Regions from separate parts of the Priestia sp. JNUCC 25 genome, predicted to be linked through region 2. Evidence: riboswitches for the same ligand, from Rfam matches in the RefSeq annotation. Region 2 holds a riboswitch; the other holds the start of a gene.
What was found. A riboswitch is a leader RNA that binds a small molecule or an ion and turns the genes downstream of it on or off. The one in region 2 is predicted to bind lysine.

Region 1: linked by a shared signal. The riboswitch ahead of JNUCC25_RS23720 (aspartate kinase) and the one ahead of JNUCC25_RS12840 (amino acid permease) in region 2 are both predicted to bind lysine.

Annotation. Positions count from the first base shown of each region.
Region 1 covers NZ_CM132211.1:4,518,226-4,521,430, forward strand. Annotated here, with positions in the region: gene JNUCC25_RS23720 (aspartate kinase) at 40-1,272, opposite strand; lysine riboswitch at 1,414-1,591, opposite strand; gene uvrC (excinuclease ABC subunit UvrC) at 1,657-3,205, opposite strand, start outside.
Region 2 covers NZ_CM132211.1:2,526,951-2,530,155, forward strand. Annotated here, with positions in the region: gene JNUCC25_RS12830 (ethanolamine ammonia-lyase reactivating factor EutA) at 1-243, opposite strand, end outside; gene thiT (energy-coupled thiamine transporter ThiT) at 400-1,005, opposite strand; TPP riboswitch at 1,038-1,138, opposite strand; lysine riboswitch at 1,313-1,497, shown strand; gene JNUCC25_RS12840 (amino acid permease) at 1,600-3,039, shown strand; gene JNUCC25_RS12845 (hypothetical protein) at 3,075-3,205, opposite strand, start outside.

The sequences.
Region 1 (3,205 bases), 2.0 Mb from region 2:
TATAAAAGACGTGGAGATACCACGTCTTTTTTCTCTTCTTTATACTTGCACTGCCTGCTGTTCTTCTAGTTCGAATGCTACGTGAAGCGTCTCAACTGCTTTTACCATATCAGCATGCGGTACAACTGTAGATACTTTAATTTCAGACGTGCTGACCATCTTCACTTCAATTTTCTCTCCTGCCAGCACTTCAAACATTTCAGCTGCAACACCTGGGTTTGAAATCATACCAGATCCGACAATCGACACTTTAGCCAGACCGCTTTCATGTTCGATACGCGTATATCCTAAAGTAGATTTATATTCTTTTAAGACAGCAAGAGCAGCTTCTACGTCTACGGTTTTAATAGAAAATGAGATGGATAGACGATTATTAGCCGTTACGTTTTGAATAATAATGTCCACATTTAACTGTTCTTTTGCTAATGCTGTAAAAATAGTAGAAAGAGTTTGCAACTCGTTGTTTAACCCTTCAATTGTCACGCGTGAAATATTATCTTCAAACGCAATTCCTCTTACGACTAAGTTTTGTTCCATTGAAACTTCCTCCTCAACAATCGTTCCATTCTCGTTTTCTAAGCTTGAACGCACTTCTAGCGGTACCTGATAATTTTTTGCAAACTCAACAGCGCGCGGATGCAGCACCCCTGCTCCCAAATTAGCTAATTCTAACATTTCGTCATATGAAATAGAGTGAAGCTTACGGGCATCTTCTACATAGCGCGGATCTGTCGTAAACACTCCTGTTACATCTGTATAAATATCACATTTTGCAGCTTTTAGCGCCGCGGCAAGAGCTACTGCCGTCGTGTCAGAGCCGCCTCGACCTAATGTTGTAATGCTTCCATCTTCTGAACAGCCTTGGAATCCAGCTACTACTACAATTCGTCCGCTATCTAACTGACGTTGAATACGAGTTGTATCAATGTGCTGGATTCGTGCATTGCTATGAACTGCTTCCGTCTGGATGCCAGCTTGCCAACCTGTTAGCGAAGTTGCTTCATACCCTTTGCATTGAAGGGCCATTGTTAACAGGGAAATCGTCACTTGTTCTCCAGTTGTAAGAAGCATATCCATTTCACGTTTGCTTGGACTGTCCGTAATATCACTTGCTAATTTCACCAGTGCATCTGTGGTTTTGCCCATTGCCGATACAACAACGACTACTTGGTTACCGCGCTCTGCTTCTTGGATAACTCGGTTTGCTACATGTTGAATACGTTCAACAGAACCAACAGATGTTCCACCAAATTTTTGAACGATTAATGCCATAATTTTGTTCATTCCTTTTCAATAAATTTGCATATGCAGGATGATGAGAAGCTAAATTTTTTTACTCAGACAATAAAAAAAGCAATGAGATGAGCTCTCATTGCTTAACGAACGAAAATTATAAAACATAACCGTCCACTGCCGTGAGATAGCTCTCCAAGAATCTACATCTTGACAATCCTACGTTTATTCAACGCAGAACCAGCAATCATTACTATGAGGTAATGTTCACTTCGGCAAATTTCCCTTTCCGCATCATTCATAAGGGCTCATACCCTTCCTGATACGTACTGATTAAATTTGCACCTCTATCTTCACTTCATTTGATGAAGTGTCGTATGAAATTAGTTAATAGCTTATCAAACATTTTCTATTATTTCAAGACTATTTTTGCAATGTTTCATAAATTTTTTCAGCAATGTTTTGAGGAACACCTGAATTTCGAATATCTTCAACCGTTGCTTCTTTCAATTTTTTCACCGAACCAAAATACTTTAACAAAGCTTTTTTACGCTTTTCTCCCACTCCCGGAATGTCGTCCAGAACAGACTGAAAAGCGGACTTAGAGCGCACTTGACGGTGGAAGGTAATCGCAAAGCGGTGAACTTCATCTTGAATTCGCTGAAGCAAATAAAATTCTTGACTATTGCGTTCAAGCGGTATGATTTGAGGAGGCTCGCCAATCATCAGATTCGAAGTTCTGTGCTTATCATCTTTGACAAGACCTGCTGTAGGCACTAAAAGTCCCAATTCATTTTCGAGAACATCCTGCACCGCAGCCAAATGCCCTTTACCTCCATCTACAACAATTAAATCTGGAAGCGGAAGACCTTCTTTTAATGCTCTGGAATACCTTCTGCGAACCACTTCTCTCATGGAACTGTAATCATCTGGTCCCTGCACGGTCTTAATTTTATATTTACGATATTCTTTCTTTTCCGGCTTCCCATCAACAAAAACAATCATCGCAGAAACTGGGTCTGTTCCTTGAATATTTGAATTATCAAATGCTTCAATCCGATAAGGAGCGGCAATTCCAAGCTCTTCTCCTAACCGTTCAACTGCGCCAACCGTGCGTTCTTCATCTCGTTCAATTAAATAGAATTTTTCACCGAGCGCAATTTTTGCATTTTTACACGCAAGTTCTACTAATTCTTTCTTTTTGCCTCGCTTTGGATGCTGAACCTCTACTTCTACTAATTTCTCAGCCAACTCTGCATCAATCGTTGCTGGAACCATCACTTCTTTTGGCTTAATATTTTTGGCATAAAACTGACCGATAAAAGTTAAGAAATCTTCTTCTGGCTCTTTATAAAAAGGAAACATAGAAACTTCTCGCTCAATTAATTTCCCTTGGCGAATAAAGAAAACTTGAACACACATCCAGCCTTTATTATAAGAATAGCCAAACACATCTCGATTAACAAAATCATTAAACGTTACTTTTTGCTTTTCCATTGTCGCTTCGATATGAGCAATTTGATCTCGATATTCTTTAGCCCGTTCAAAGTCAAGTTCTTCTGAAGCTTTTAACATTTTTTCAGTTAACTCTGTTTTGACATGCTCATATCCACCATTTAAAAACCGCGTGATATTTTCAATAATTTGTTTGTTTTGCTCTTCTTTTACTTCTTTTACGCAAGGAGCTAGGCATTGCCCGATATGGTAATACAAACAAGGTCTGTCTGGCATGGTAGAGCACTTTCTTAATGGATAAATGCGATCAAGAAGCCGCTTTGTTTCATTTGCAGCTTGAACGTTAGGATAAGGACCGAAGTATTTCCCTTTATCTTTTTTTATTTTTCTTGTAATAACAAGTCGGGGCTGTTTTTCAGCTGTAATCTTAATAAAGGGATAACCTTTATCATCTTTAAGCATGATATTGTATTTTGGATCATGCTTTTTAATTAAATTCATTTCTAAAATAAGCGCT
Region 2 (3,205 bases):
GATTCCTGCATTCTTATACTCTTGTTCTAGTAGTACCGTTAATTTTTGAACATCGATTTCAACATCGTTTAGCATAGGGGTGGTATAGATAGAACTTGCATACGTTACGCGACGATCAATAATTTGACAGCCTGGCAGCGTAAACTGATTTTGTTGATTTGCTATTAGCAGCTTGCTTACAATCAGTTTTGTTGTGCTTGTTCCAATATCTAAACCTATGCTCGTGATCCATTTCTGTAGCATGCTATCAATCCCTTATCTCGTTTGAATATGGTGATTATCATAAAACAGTTTTTTGAATATTTCACTAACTATGTTATCAAACCTGACACACTTTTGTGTAAACAAAGGTGACAAATGACAAAAAAGACTAAATCTTGGTAGATTTAGTCTTTTTTATTATGAGCGTGATTTAGTTACAATCATTCTTGATGCGGATGGAATTAATAGTGAAAGGATGATTAGACACGATAGCAACGACCCAATCATAGAAATCCCGTTCATTGAGAAAGAATACCATAGAATGGGCATTCCTTTTGGTGCAGCAAATCCCCAAAATATTAAGCCTGCAATGAAATGACAAAAATAACGCGCGAAACTGCCTATAATTAAAGATAAGATAATGAAAAAGAAAGCTTTTGATCTCTGGTTATTAGCTAAGTATCCTTTAATAGAACCCGAAAAAATTCCACCAAACCCAATAAAGGTAACGGCGATAATATACTCTATAAAAGCTTGCAACGGGGTTAAAATATATGCATTTCCTAAAGCTAATTGCAATATTCCCCATAAAAATCCAGATAAAGCTCCTCCTTTGACTCCCCATCGAAAGCACATAATAAAAATAGGAACCATAGAGAACGAAATGCTTACGCCTATTGCAATTTTTATAGAAGGTAAAAGATCAATTAAAAAAGCCAATGCTGCAAAAATAGCTATTTCAATTTTAGCCTGTAAAGGTAATGCTTTATTCACGTTTCTCACTCCTGTTTTTGAATCATTCATATCAAACGGTTTACACAGGAGTAAGCAAATATATGCTACTATTCCCACATTCCTACGCTAGCGTTAACTAACAGGTTCGAAGGGTCTGAACAATTTGTTCACTCTCAGCACGGCGGCTCCCCCTGTGGTACGTTCGGATATTTATGTAGTATTATGACAACATTTATTGTACCATATGTAACAAAATAGATTCGAGAGATTTCAAAGATGTTTCTATTTTCTGAATCTATTTTTTATAATGACAATCGTTTTAGTATTTGATATACTTCTTTTATGTCAAATGAATATAAAAAACCCTCATCCTAATCGATGAGGTAGAGGTCGCAGTTTTTAATAGTAAAGCAACTGAAATGCAGAGAACATTGAGGATGTTGCTTGAAAGGAAAAATTGCCGAAGTTTAGATCACTTCTCGGTTGATTTAAGCTGGGGCTGTCTCCGAACAGGAACAGAACTGTCACATCATGCAAGTGATGTGAAGAGCTATCTTCACGGAAGGTTGACGCGGTTTTCAGATTTAAAAGCGCGCACATATACTGCGGGCTTTTTTTATGTTATCCCGTCTCTTTCCGTACATTCGAAAGGAGTATTTATCTATGCAAGAGCAGCAAGAATTAAAACGTGGGTTGAAATCTCGCCACTTAACGATGATTTCATTAGGAGGAGCCATCGGAACCGGCTTATTCCTAGCAAGTGGTGGAGCAATTCATACAGCAGGACCTGGGGGAGCGCTTTTAGCTTACGCTATTATTGGTGTCATGGTTTACTTTTTGATGACCAGCCTGGCGGAGCTCGCAGCTTATATGCCTGAAGCTGGTTCGTTTAGTACGTATGCGTCTCGGTTTGTAGATCCATCCTTTGGTTTCGCTCTCGGCTGGAACTATTGGTATAACTGGGCTATTACGATTGCAGCTGAATTATCTGCTGGAGCCCTTATTATGAAATTTTGGTTCCCAAACTCTTCTTCTATTTTATGGAGTGCCCTGTTTTTATTAATTATGTTTGGGCTTAACTACCTTTCTGTAAAAGGATTTGGCGAATCTGAATTTTGGTTTTCATTAATTAAAGTAGTAACGGTTATCATCTTTTTAGTTATTGGTATTATGATGATTTTTGGTATCTTTAACAATGAAGCACCAGGTTTTAAAAACTTCACGCTTGGTGATGGACCCATTCACGGTGGATTCTTTACTGTCTTAGGTATTTTTATGGCTGCTGGTTTTTCATTCCAAGGAACAGAGTTGCTTGGAGTCGCAGCTGGAGAAAGTGAAGATCCGGAAAAAACGGTTCCTCGCGCAGTTAAACAAGTCTTCTGGCGCATCTTGTTATTTTATATTTTAGCTATTTTTGTTATTGGGATGCTTATTCCATACACAGCGGATTCATTAGCAAGTGATGATGTGCGGGTCAGTCCGTTTACTCTAATATTCGAACGAGCAGGTCTGGCGTTTGCAGCATCAGCTATCAATGCCGTTATTTTAACAGCCGTTTTATCTGCTGGTAACTCAGGTATGTATGCTTCTACGCGTATGCTTTGGAACTTAGCGAAAGATGGAAAAGCACCGAGGTTCTTAGCAAAAGTAAATAAACGAGGCGTTCCGGTTAATGCTTTAATCGCAACGGCACTTGTCGGTACACTTGCATTTGGTGCTTCATTTTTTGGAGACGGTGCGGTATACACGTGGTTACTTAACGCTTCTGGTATGTCTGGTTTTATTGCTTGGTTAGGAATTGCAATCAGCCACTATCGTTTTAGAAGAGCATTTGTTGCCCAAGGTCATGATTTGAGTGAACTTCCATATCATGCAAAACTTTTCCCATTTGGCCCTATCTTTGCCTTTATTTTATGTGCCGTTGTTATTTTAGGCCAAAACTATTCGGCGTTTATGGGTGACTCGATTGACTGGTACGGTGTACTTGTTTCCTATATCGGACTGCCTTTATTCTTAATTGTTTGGTTAGGATACAAATGGACGAAAAAGTCGAAACTTATCCCGTTAAAAGAATGTCAAGTAACAGTGAAAAAATACGAATAAAAAAAGCTCTCTATTCTTTTGAATAGAGAGCTTTTTTATGTGATCTGATCAGCAAAATAAAGAGATATATGGGCGGGCTGGTTTTTCATAACAAGCATATAACCTTTGAGGGGACGATTACAGTAATCAGCAGCTTCTATATAATAAATATGCTGAATTAACCTGC